3 regions of the Priestia sp. P1_B12_1 genome follow, and region 3 is predicted to be linked to each of the others. Evidence: riboswitches for the same ligand, from Rfam matches in the RefSeq annotation. Region 3 holds a riboswitch; each other region holds the start of a gene.
What was found. A riboswitch is a leader RNA that binds a small molecule or an ion and turns the genes downstream of it on or off. The one in region 3 is predicted to bind S-adenosylmethionine.
Positions count from the first base shown of each region.

Region 1: it holds a riboswitch for S-adenosylmethionine, as region 3 does, so the genes downstream of both, AC1D0Y_RS08995 (bifunctional homocysteine S-methyltransferase/methylenetetrahydrofolate reductase) here and metK (methionine adenosyltransferase) in region 3, are expected to answer to the same signal.
Region 2: it holds a riboswitch for S-adenosylmethionine, as region 3 does, so the genes downstream of both, mtnW (2,3-diketo-5-methylthiopentyl-1-phosphate enolase) here and metK (methionine adenosyltransferase) in region 3, are expected to answer to the same signal.

Region 1 covers NZ_JBFTZR010000002.1:697,987-702,202, forward strand. The annotation lists gene AC1D0Y_RS08995 (bifunctional homocysteine S-methyltransferase/methylenetetrahydrofolate reductase) at 1-1,708, opposite strand, end outside; SAM riboswitch class I at 1,816-1,922, opposite strand; gene AC1D0Y_RS09000 (YkvI family membrane protein) at 2,267-3,301, shown strand; FMN riboswitch at 3,409-3,559, shown strand; gene ribE (riboflavin synthase) at 3,838-4,216, shown strand, end outside.
Region 2 covers NZ_JBFTZR010000002.1:653,550-657,765, forward strand. The annotation lists gene AC1D0Y_RS08760 (carbon-nitrogen family hydrolase) at 1-285, opposite strand, end outside; gene AC1D0Y_RS08765 (pyridoxal phosphate-dependent aminotransferase) at 398-1,570, shown strand; SAM riboswitch class I at 1,701-1,807, shown strand; gene mtnW (2,3-diketo-5-methylthiopentyl-1-phosphate enolase) at 1,887-3,131, shown strand; gene AC1D0Y_RS08775 (2-hydroxy-3-keto-5-methylthiopentenyl-1-phosphate phosphatase) at 3,128-3,793, shown strand; gene AC1D0Y_RS08780 (methylthioribulose 1-phosphate dehydratase) at 3,790-4,216, shown strand, end outside.
Region 3 covers NZ_JBFTZR010000001.1:1,054,085-1,058,300, forward strand. The annotation lists gene AC1D0Y_RS05450 (phosphatase PAP2 family protein) at 1-68, shown strand, start outside; gene AC1D0Y_RS05455 (glycosyltransferase family 4 protein) at 87-1,232, shown strand; gene metK (methionine adenosyltransferase) at 1,265-2,467, opposite strand; SAM riboswitch class I at 2,600-2,717, opposite strand; gene pckA (phosphoenolpyruvate carboxykinase (ATP)) at 3,092-4,216, shown strand, end outside.

The DNA of each region.
Region 1 (4,216 bases), on a different contig from region 3:
AGTTTTTTGCAATGGCAAGGCCTTCGACTTCACCGCGAATCCGGTCATTTCCCGTTGTGTCCATGCGTTCTAGAATATCTTCTGATAATTTAATTCCAGGTACTTCATGGTGAATAAATCGAGCGTTTCTCGCGCTTGTTAACGGCATGATCCCGATGTATACCGGTGTTGTTAAATGTTTGGTTGCTTCATATACCTCTTCAATTTGCTTAGTTGAATAGAGAGGCTGAGTAATGAAATAGTGAGCCCCGCAATCGATTTTCTTTTCCAAACGCTGAACGGCTCGGTCTAAGTGACGCACGTTTGGGTTAAAGGCAGCCGCGATGGAAAAATTGGTTTTTTGACCAAGCGGTTTGCCGGAATAAGATAGTCCTTCATTAAACTGAGCGATTAAACTAATCAAGTCAAATGAAGATAAATCGTAGACAGAAGTGGCGCCAGGGAAATCGCCAACTTTTGACGGATCACCGGTAATTGCAAGCACTTGATTCATTCCTAGCGTATGAAGTCCCATTAAATGAGATTGAAGTCCAATTAAATTTCGATCGCGACAGGTAATATGAATAAGCGGTCGTGCTTTTGTTTCTTGCTGCATCAGTGTTGCCATTGCCAAGTTGCTGATGCGAGGTGAGGCAAGAGAATTATCAGCTAATGTAATAGCATCTACGCCGACTTTATCGAGTGCTTTTGCACCTTCTAAAAATTTCGTCGGACCCAGCTGTTTAGGCGGATCTAGCTCGACGATAACCGAGCGGCGCTTCTTCACAATTTCATGCATATGAGGTTTATCCTGCTGCTCACGCTCTTGAACCGTAACGGCTGGTCTCATTTTAACGACTTTGCTTGTAATCGGAGGCAGGTCTTTTAAGGCAGATGACATTGCGCGTACGTGAGCTGGTGTTGTACCGCAGCATCCTCCAATTAAGCGAACCCCTTGTTCGCGGAATAAACGTGCGCTTTCTACAAAGTAGTCTTCATTCGTTTCATACTCCAGCTTTCCTTCCACATACGCCGGAAGGCTGGCATTAGGGTAAGCAGATAAGAAAGCACGATCAGGAAGCGGTACTTCTTCAAGAGACTGAATCATATGATAAGGACCTAAACGGCAGTTTAGCCCGACAACATCTGCTCCTAAGTCTTCTAATTCTTTTAATGCATCTGCTAAAGGACGCCCATCTTGCAGTACGCCAATATCATGCAGGGAAACGTGGGTAATAATAGGCTTATCCGTTTCTTTTCTTGCCAGTGTAAGAACGGTTTTTAATTCTTCGAAATCATAGTATGTTTCAAACAAAAGGCCATCCACGCCTTCATTTAAAAGCCAAAACATTTGTTCACGAATGCTTCGCTTAACTTCTTCTAAACTAATAGCGTTTTTTTGGAAAGAACGAATTCCGCCGAGTGTACCAACCACGTAAGCCTGATCTTTTGCAGCTTGTTTCGCTAATTTTACACCAGCAACATTGATGTCTTTGACTGAATCTTCTAATCCATAACGGGCAAGTTTTTGATAATTAGCAGCGTACGTATTTGTTTGAATAACGTTTGCACCAGCTTCTACATAGGCTCTGTGAATACGAGAAACCTCTTCTGGTTTGGTGATGTTTAGTTCTTCAAAACAGCTGTCAATACCGTGTGAGTAAAGGAGGGTACCAGTGGCACCATCCCCAATTAAAATTTTAGACTTTAAATCTTCAAGTAACCCCATGTCAAAACCTCCTTAAATTGTTCCGCTTCTATTTCACGATTGATTCGTTTTATGCAATATGCCGATAAAATAGAAAAAGTCTTCTTAAGAAGAAGACTTTTTTCGCCTTCTTATCTTCCAAGCAATAAATTGCTTGCTGGATTTAGCACCATGTCTCTAACGACTGGTTGCTGAGGTTTCAAAGGGCCAGTCCCTCCACCTCTCATGATAAGAATCAATTGTATATAATTGAAACATATTTTTTTAAATAGAAAGAATACTTATTTAATAATTTATCTGATTTTTAGAAATTATACAACAGTAAATTGTGAATTTCCAGCAAATATTGAGGAAAATTTAAAAGCTAAAGGGAAAATATCCGTATATTTTGTTTGAAAATGACTGTTATGTTAGGGGTTAAGGAGTTTTTTGTGAAAAATACAAAAAGAAAATGAAAAAGAAAAAATAAACGAAAAGGCACAAGCGCTGGGATATGCGTAGATTTACACGTAAAAAGGCTCGTCTTTTTTTTACCGTTTCTACATATAGTGAACTATGAAGGGTAGAAGGGTGATGGGCATGAAAAGGTGGAAACTCACGCTGCAGGTTGCTGCTACGTATGTAGGCACTGTTGTAGGAGCCGGTTTTGCAACAGGCAAGGAAATAGTTCAATTTTTTACACAGTACGGGGAACTTGGAATGGTCGGGATTTTGGTCAGCGGCTTGTTTTTTATTTGGCTAGGTTCGAAAATGATGCTGCTTTCGCACGCAATTGGGGCTTCTTCTTATCAGCAGCTTAATACATATTTATTTGGTGATGTGCTTGGAAAAGCGGTAAACGGTGTAATGATTGTCATTTTATTTGGAGTAACTTCAGTCATGCTAGCGAGTACGGGAGCAATAGGAAAAGAACAGTTCGGGCTATGGCCTCCTGTTGGGATGATTTTTACAATTGTTTTAACTTATATATTTATCGCCAAAGGAATTAACGGTATTTTAATGGTTAATTCTCTTGTTGTGCCGATGATGCTTTCATTTGCTTTTATCATCTTTGTGCCAAATATCAGCTATTTCTCACTGATTCAAACGAAGCCGGATTTAACGCTCGTCACGCAGTGGAAGTGGGCGGTTAGTCCCTTTTTATATATTTCCCTAAATCTAGCTTTGGCTCAGGCTGTTTTAGTTCCATTAGGAAGCTCCGTAAAAGATAGGAGCGTGATTAAAAAAGGGGCCGTAATAGGAGGATGTGTACTTACGTTTATGCTTGTTTCTACTCATCTTGCCCTTTCCAATTTGCCTTATTCATTTCAACTTGATATTCCGATGAGTGCCGTTGTTAAAAATATCTCAGCGTGGGTGAATGTTTTATTTACGGTAGTTGTGTTAGGCGAGATTTTTACTACATTGATTGGAAATGTATTTGGAATCGCTAAGCAGATTCAGTCATTTCTTCCCCTGAATGACAAACAAGCTTTTGCATTTATTATCTTGGCTTGCTTTATTATTGGGCAATTCGGATATGCCCAGCTTCTTGAGTTTTTGTATCCGATATTTGGCTATATTGGACTAGCTTTTGTATGGATGCTATGTATTAAAAAAGAAAAAATAAGCTAAAAGCTGGATTTTAAAGAATAGATGTGAAAAAACGAAGTTAAATGATGTGACAAGTCGATTTTACTTTGCTATAATGTAAAACAAATAAGACTCTAGCAGTCGAATATATTATCCTTCGGGGTCGGGTGTAAGTCCCAACCGGCGGTGATAAAGCGTATGCTTTTAAGCCCGTGACCCGTTTTCATACGATGTATGTTAGCGGTGGATCTAGTTAAAATCTAGAGCCGACAGTAAAAGTCTGGATGGGAGAAGGATCAGGAAGCACAGTTGTTTTTTTGTGTTGAATTAATAAGGGACACGCTCGCCTTTTTTAAAGCTACCCTTGTTTTTATACACAAAATATAACTGTTTATTTCGTATACAATTAGCGGAATTTTGCATAGATAAAACTGATTCAGCTCAGCCGACCCTTTGGACATTTGTTCAAGGGGCTTTTTTATTTTCAGTGGTTGGGGGAAAGATAAATATGAAAAAAAAGCAGCTGCTATTTCAAAACGGTATAAGAAGTTGGAATAGCGCCAAGGCAGGTGAAGAAAATGTTCACGGGTATCATTGAAGAAATTGGAAAAATAAAACGTATTCAAAAGGCCACAGAAGCAATTGTTCTTACGATTGATGCGAAGACCGTGTTAGAAGATGTGAACTTAGGGGACAGTATTTCAGTTAACGGCGTGTGTTTAACCGTAACGGCTTACTCTCAAAATGAATTTACGGTCGATGTCATGCCGGAGACGATTAAAGCAAGCACCCTTCAGCTTCTAACCGTTGGATCACGTGTTAACTTAGAGCGGGCGATGGCTGCAAATGGCCGGTTTGGAGGGCATTTCGTTAGCGGACACGTTGATGGAATTGGAACCATTGTAAGCAAAACACGCAAAGGAAATGCCTTTTATTATGAAATTCAAGTCGATCCTG
Region 2 (4,216 bases), on a different contig from region 3:
ATTCGTGACACCTTGCTCTGTTTTTTTCGCAATCGAACCTGCCACAATATTTACTTCGTTTGTTTTAGCAAACTGAGAGATTAATTGCTTGGCTTGCTGCCCTTCATCATCTGCAATTTCGTCTAGCCGAGTCAAATCATAAGCTGTATCCCATAGCTCAGGAAGCACAAGGATATCAGGGTTTTCTTTCAGGGCTTCCGTCATTTTTTGTTCGATATATTTTCGGTTTTTAGTTGGGTTTCCAAACGCAATATCAAGCTGTAAACACGTAATTTTTACACTCACTTTATCATCCGTCCTTTTTTTAGTAGTTGAAAAAAATGACTTTACAAGTTGAGTATTACAATATATTATTTGTGACTAGAATTTCAAGAATTTTTTGAGAAGGTGTGCGATGATGAAACAATTTGAGCAATCGGAACTATTAAAAAGTTTACCAAAACAATTTTTTGCATCACTTGTAGGCAAGGTAGGAAAAGTAATGGCCCAAGGGCACGACGTTATTAACTTAGGGCAGGGAAATCCCGATCAGCCTACTCCTTCACATATTGTAGAAACACTGCAAAAAGCAAGTGCTAATCCTATGAATCATAAATATTCTCCATTTCGGGGGCACCAGTTTTTAAAAGAGGCCGTTGTGACTTTTTATAAACGAGAATATGGCGTTGATGTGGATCCTGAAAAAGAAGTAGCTATTTTGTTTGGCGGGAAAGGTGGACTTGTAGAAATCCCGCAGTGCTTATTAAACCCTGGAGATACGGTGCTGGTTCCCGATCCTGGATATCCTGATTACTGGTCTGGAGTAGAGCTTGCAAAGGCAAAGATGGAAGTGATGCCGCTCACGGCTGAAAATCATTTTCTACCCGTATACGAAGAGATAAGTGAACGTGCTAAAGAACAGGCAAAGCTCATGTTTTTAAACTATCCGAATAATCCTACTGGTGCAGTAGCAACGGCAGAATTTTTTGAAGACACCGTGGCGTTTGCTGCCAAGCACGATATTTGTGTGGTACACGACTTTGCCTACGGAGCAATTGGATTTAATGGTAAAAAGCCAATCAGTTTTTTACAGACTCCTGGTGCAAAAGAGACGGGAATTGAAATTTATACTCTTTCTAAAACGTATAACATGGCGGGATGGCGAGTTGGATTTGCTGTAGGAAATGCAAGTGTTGTAGAAGCTATTAATCTTCTTCAAGATCATATGTATGTCAGTCTCTTTGGGGCGGTTCAAGAGGCAGCAGCCGCAGCTCTGTTAGAATCTCAACAATGTGTGAATGATTTAGTTAAGCGCTATGAATCTAGACGCAATACCTTTATTCAAGGGCTTCGAGAAATTGGTTGGGATGTTACATCTCCAGCGGGCTCCTTTTTTGCATGGCTAAAAGTTCCTGAAGGATATACTTCTGAACAGTTTTCAGATTTACTTCTTGAAAAAGCTCACGTTGTAGTGGCGCCTGGAGTAGGCTTTGGAACATATGGTGAAGGCTATGTGCGCGTAGGACTGCTGACGGATGAAGAGCGTATGAGAGAAGCCGTATCTCGAATAAAAAAATTAAATTTATTTTAAAAACGCATTGACAATCCTTTTTGAGTTGGCTTAATATGTAAGAAGTTAACGAGATTAATAACCGATAAATCCTAGCGGTATTTTTTATTTAGTATATAATCTATGAATTTAATTTAAATAAATAGCAACTTTCTTATTAAGAGTAGGTGGAGGGACTAGCCCGATGAAGCCCGGCAACCGACTTAACGCATGTTAAGCACGGTGCTAATTCTTGCAGCAGCAGCTGAGAGATAAGAAGAGCAACGAAAGCCTCTTCTTAATCACAGAAGAGGCTTTTTTATTAACGATATTAAACAGCAAGGGAGTTTTTAGCATAATGAGTGAAATCGTTGCAAGCTACTTACTACATGATAATAAAGGAAATTTTTATAAAAAAGCGGAAGGAATTGCTTTAGGACTAACCGTCGGCTCATGGACAGATCTGCCGCTTTTAGATCAACAGCAGCTTCAAAAGCATAAAGGGCGCGTCGTGTCCGTAACTGAGCTTCAAGATTGCGAACGTGTAAACGGATATTTAGGCGGAGAAATTAAGCAGGCAATTGTCAAAATTGCTTATCCAACTGCCAACTTTTCAAGAGATTTACCGGCTATTTTAGTTACGGTTTTCGGAAAACTATCACTTGATGGAAAAGTGAAATTATTAGACTTGGATTTTCCTGATGAATTATTAGCTCAATTCCCAGGACCGCGCTTTGGAATAGAAGGTATCCGAGAGAAACTAGGCGTTTACGACCGTCCGCTTGTGATGAGTATTTTTAAAGGCGTGATTGGAAGAGATATGACGTACTTAACAACTCAGCTGCGTGAGCAAGCGCTTGGCGGAGTGGATTTGGTTAAAGACGACGAGATTTTGTTTGATAGTGAACGAACACCTTTTGAAGCTCGCGTTACAGAAGGGAAAAAAGTACTGAATGAAGTATACGAAAAAACGGGACACCGCACGCTGTATGCTGTTAATTTAACGGGTCGAACGTTTGAATTAAAAGAAAAAGCGAGAAAAGCAGCTGAGCTAGGAGCCGATGCTCTTTTATTCAATGTATTTGCTTACGGGTTAGACGTACTGCAGGCACTTCGAGAAGACGATGAAATTAACTTGCCGATTATGGCACACCCAGCTGTTAGCGGAGCGCTTACGCCATCAGAGTTTTACGGTTTTTCAAATTCATTACTGCTTGGAAAGCTATTGCGTTTAGCCGGAGCGGATTTCTCTCTGTTTCCATCACCATACGGAAGCGTAGCGCTTTCTCTTGAAGATACGACAGGCATTGCCTACGAATTAACGCGTCCTGTATACAAATATAAGCAGTCTTTCCCGGTTCCTTCAGCAGGAATTCATCCTGGAATGGTACCGCAGCTTGTGAAGGACTTTGGAATCGACAGCATTATTAATGCAGGAGGCGGAGTTCACGGTCATCCAGAGGGAGCTATCGGAGGAGGAAAAGCATTCCGTGCGGCGATAGATGCAGTACTCTCTCATCAAACATTAGCCGAAAAAGCTGAAGAATCAAAAGAGTTGCAAAAAGCTTTGCAACTATGGGGAACAGTAGAGGTGAAAGCATGACATCGTTAAAAATCTTTTGTGACTTTGATGGAACAATTACAAATAGCGATAACATTATTGCTATTATGAAACAATTTGCTCCTCCGGAGTGGGAAAGTATTAAAGACGACGTGTTGGCACAGCGCGTCTCCATTCAAGAAGGAGTAGGGCAAATGTTTGCCTTGCTCCCCGTGGAATTAAAAGAAGATATTATTTCTTATATTTTAGAGACGTCTGCTATTCGAGAGGGATTTGATGATTTTATTGCCTATACAAAAGAGCACCATATTCCGCTTTATATTGTAAGCGGAGGAATTGACTTTTTTGTAAAACCACTTTTGGAAAATCGAGTTGCAGAGGAAATGCTCTACTGCAATGGATCTGATTTTTCCGGTGAGCATATTTCCATTACGTGGCCTCATACATGTGATAAACAGTGTACAAATGACTGCGGCTGCTGTAAGCCAACGATTATTCGCCATCTTGCAGATGAAAGAGATCATACGGTTGTTATTGGCGATTCCATTACGGATTTGCAGGCTGCCAAATTAGCTGATACGGTCATTGCACGTGACTTTTTAATTAAAAAATGTGAAGAGCTATCTCTACCGTATCGTCCTTTTTCTACTTTTTATGATGTAATTCATCATTTACAAGAATTAACAGAAGAGGTGAAAGCATGAGTATCATGGCTCAGCAAAGGTTGCATGAGCTTGCGGATATAAAAGATGAGCTGGCAGAGCGCGATTGGTTCTTCGGTACAAGCGGAAACTTAGCAATTAAAGTGGACCAAAATCCAACAACTTTCTTTGTATCAGCAAGTGGAAAAGATAAACGAAAACGTACAAATGAAGATTTTTTATTAGTTGATCAATACGGAAAGCCTGCAGAAGACACGCATTTAAAGCCTTCTGCTGAAACGCTTCTGCACGTTAAGATTTACAATTTAACGAATGCTGGGTGCAGCCTTCATGTACATACAATCGACAATAACGTGATCTCTGAACTGTACGGAGATGAAGGCGTTATTTCATTCAAAGGTCAAGAAATTATTAAGGCGCTAGGTATTTGGGAAGAAGATGCGGAAATTACTGTTCCGATTATTC
Region 3 (4,216 bases):
ATGTCATGGTAGGCCTGATACTGGGCATCTTTTCAGGTGCTGTTTCACTGAACATATTTTTAACTTAATTGATAGGAGGAGTACTAATGAGAATTGCTTTATTTACGGATACATTTGCTCCAGAAGTTAACGGAGCTGCTAAAACACTTTATCAATTTACTCAGTACGTCAAATCAAAGCAAATTCCCATCCAGGTATTTGCTCCTGAATTTGCTCATGATCAGTCATTTTCAACGGATGTTCACCGTTCGCCCAGCATGCCGTTTTTTCTTTATCCAAACAGCCGCTTTTCATTGCCAAACGTTCTAAAAATTAAAAAGCAGCTGCAGGAATTCAATCCTTCTATTATTCATTTGGCCACTCCTTTTACAATGGGGCTTTGCGGCTCCTATTACGGGAAAAGATTAGGTGTTCCTCTTGTCGGCTCTTATCATACCAATTTTGATGATTATTTATCTCACTATGAACTTGAAAAAATGCGTGTACCACTGCAAAAATATATGAAATGGTTTTATAAACCTGTACAAAAAATATTCGCTCCCTCTGAAGTGACCAAACAGCAGCTAGAAGAACAAGGGTTTCACAACGTAGCTATTTGGTCGCGAGGAGTAAATCATAAATTATTTCATCCCCACTATGACCGCTTTGATATTCGTATTAAATACAATATTAAAAAGCCCTACATTTTAACGTATGTAGGAAGATTAGCTAAAGAAAAGAACGCTGATTTTTTAATAAAAATCGCACGATCTCTACCGGATCATATCCGGCATCAAATTCACTGGGTTATTGTAGGAGACGGCCCTTTAAAAGAACAAATGCAGCAGCAAGCATCTGAGCATATGACATTTACAGGCTTCCTTGAAGGTAAGCAACTTGCTCATATCTATTCATCATCTGATTTGTTTGTTTTTCCTTCAGAAACAGAAACCTTCGGAAATGTTGTACTGGAGTCTCTTGCTTCTGGAACTCCTGTAGTGGCAGCAAATGCAGGAGGAGTTAAACAGATGGTTCAGCACGGGCGAAACGGCTACCTTTGCAAACCTCACTCCTTAGAAGAATTCAGTTCGGCTATTACAGATTTACTCGATGATTTGCATCAGCGGCTTCACTTTGGCCATGCAGCGAGGCAATACGCTCTTACTCAATCATGGGACGCCATTTTTCAACATTTGCTTTCAGAATATGAAGGTGTCGTAGAAAAATCTGCTGCAGGTATTCAATGGGCATAAAAAAAATCTCCGTTTTCACGGAGATTTTTTTATTATTTAGCTAAAGCTTGAGTTTTTAATGCTTCCGCTTTGTCTGTGAACTCCCAAGGAAGCTCCACATCCGTACGACCAAAGTGGCCGTAAGCTGCTGTTTGCTTATAAATTGGGCGACGTAAATCAAGCATTTTAATGATGCCTGCTGGACGTAGGTCAAAGTTTTTGCGTACTACGTCTACTAGTACTTCTTCAGAAACTTTTCCTGTACCGAATGTATCAATTGAAATAGATACTGGTTGTGCAACACCAATTGCATATGCTAGTTGTACTTCACATTTATCAGCAAGATCAGCTGCTACAATGTTTTTCGCAACATAACGAGCTGCATAAGCTGCTGAACGGTCTACTTTTGTTGCGTCCTTACCAGAGAATGCACCGCCGCCGTGACGAGCATATCCGCCGTAAGTATCAACGATAATTTTACGACCAGTTAAACCAGCATCTCCTTGAGGACCGCCGATTACGAAACGTCCTGTTGGGTTAATGAAATACTTTGTATTTTCATCAATTAACTCGTTTGGAACAACTGGATTAATCACATATTCTTTTAAGTTACGTTGAATTTGCTCTAACGTTACTTCTGGGTGATGCTGAGTTGAAATAACAATTGTATCGATGCGAACAGGTTTGTTGTTTTCATCATATTCAACTGTTACTTGTGTTTTACCATCCGGGCGAAGGTAAGGAAGAATTTCTTCTTTACGTACTTCTGTTAGACGGCGAGCAAGTTTATGAGCTAATGAAATTGGAAGAGGCATTAATTCTTTTGTTTCGTTACATGCATAACCAAACATTAACCCTTGGTCTCCAGCTCCGATTGCTTCGATTTCTTCATCTGACATTTGACCTTCACGTGCTTCTAACGCTTGGTCTACACCAGCAGCGATATCAGCTGACTGCTCGTCGATAGATGTTAATACTGCACAAGTTTCAGCATCAAATCCGTATTTTGCACGAGTATAGCCAATTCCTTTAATTGTTTCACGAACTGTTTTAGGAATATCCACGTAAGTAGAAGTTGTAATTTCACCACTTACTAAAACTAAACCAGTTGTTACGCTTGTTTCACAAGCAACACGAGCATTTGGATCCTTTGCTAGGATAGCATCAAGAATTGAGTCAGAAATTTGGTCACAAATTTTATCGGGATGTCCCTCTGTAACAGATTCTGACGTGAACAGACGACGTTGTGTTGACATCAGTTTTCCTCCTTATAAATACGATACATTGTGATACGGTACTCATTCCCTTATTTTCATTACACGTTAAAAAATATAAAAAAACCTTTCCTTGTATCGAGGAAAGGTATCAAATTCTACATAAGCCTTTCACTCTTATCGATCAAGGTTGTGCCCTTGCATCAGGTTAGCACCTTATCGTCTACACAAAAAAATGACGATGGTTGCTGGGTTTCATAGGGCCTGTCCCTCCACCAGCTCGGGATAAGAGAGTATCCGTTCAAGGACATATAATACATGAAAAAGCGCTTCACTGTCAACAACATTCAAATGGAAATCATCTCTTTATGTTTGAATCTGTTTTAATGTAACATACTCAAATTCTGAAATAGTACATCTTATTAAGAATTATCACTAAGTTTGGTTAATAAGACAGATCAAAATGAGGCTTTTACTTAAAACAGCTTCACTTTTTTCGCTTCTAGCACATATACATGTGTCTAAAATAGGTATAACGTACATTTTTTTATAATACACAAACATTTTTAGTTAAATAGTATAGAATAATTAAATAAATGTGTTATACTAATTATAAATTTCAAACATTAATGAATAAATAATAGCTAAAAAAGGAAGGTAGTGCACATGAGTACTGTTGATATGTCTATCGAATTAAATGGTTTGCTTCAATTAAAAACAACAAAACACCAATTATCTGTTCCACAACTTGTTGAAAAAATTCTAGCTCGACGCGAAGGAACGCTGACTTCTACAGGTGCTGTGTCAGTCGAAACCGGAAAATATACAGGTCGCTCTCCTTTAGATAAATTTATTGTAAGCGATGCTGTGTCTTCAAAAACGGTTGAATGGGGACCTGTCAATCAGCCAATTTCTGCTCAGCGATTCGATGCGCTATACAAAAAAGTCTTAACTCACTTAAAGAAGCAGGATGAACTTTTTGTTTTTAATGGATATGCTGGAGCTGATAAAAAGTATCAGTTACCAATTCAAGTAGTTAATGAATTTGCATGGCACAACCTATTCGCTCAGCAGTTATTCATTCGCCCTTCAGCCGAACAAAAAACAAATGATGATGTGAAGCCGTTTACAATTGTAGCAGCTCCAACGTTCAAAGCTGATCCTGAAACAGACGGGACGAACTCTGAAACCTTCATTATTCTTTCGTTAGAGCGACGTATTGTGCTAATTGGAGGAACTGAATACGCCGGTGAAATGAAAAAATCTATTTTCTCAGTGATGAACTTCTTGCTTCCTCAAAACAATATTCTATCCATGCACTGTTCTGCTAACGTAGGAGAAGAAGGTGACGTTGCATTATTCTTTGGTTTATCTGGAACGGGTAAAACAACGCTTTCTGCTGATGCAAACCGTCGTTTAATCGGAGATGACGAGCACGGTTGGTCAAGCTCTGGTGTATTTAATATTGAAGGAGGATGCTACGCGAAGTGCATTCAGCTTTCCGAAGAAAAAGAACCGCAAATTTTCAATGCAATTCGCTTCGGCGCCGTACTGGAAAATGTAGTGTTAAATCAAAATACGAAAGTAGCAGATTATAATGATAATAGTTTAACAGAGAATACTCGTGCCGCTTATTCAATTGACTCTATTGATAATACAGTATTGCCAAGCGTTGCTGGGCACCCTACAGCTATTGTCTTTTTAACTGCCGATGCTTTTGGTGTCTTGCCTCCAATCAGCAAGCTTACAAAAGAACAAGCAATGTACCATTTTCTTAGCGGATACACTAGT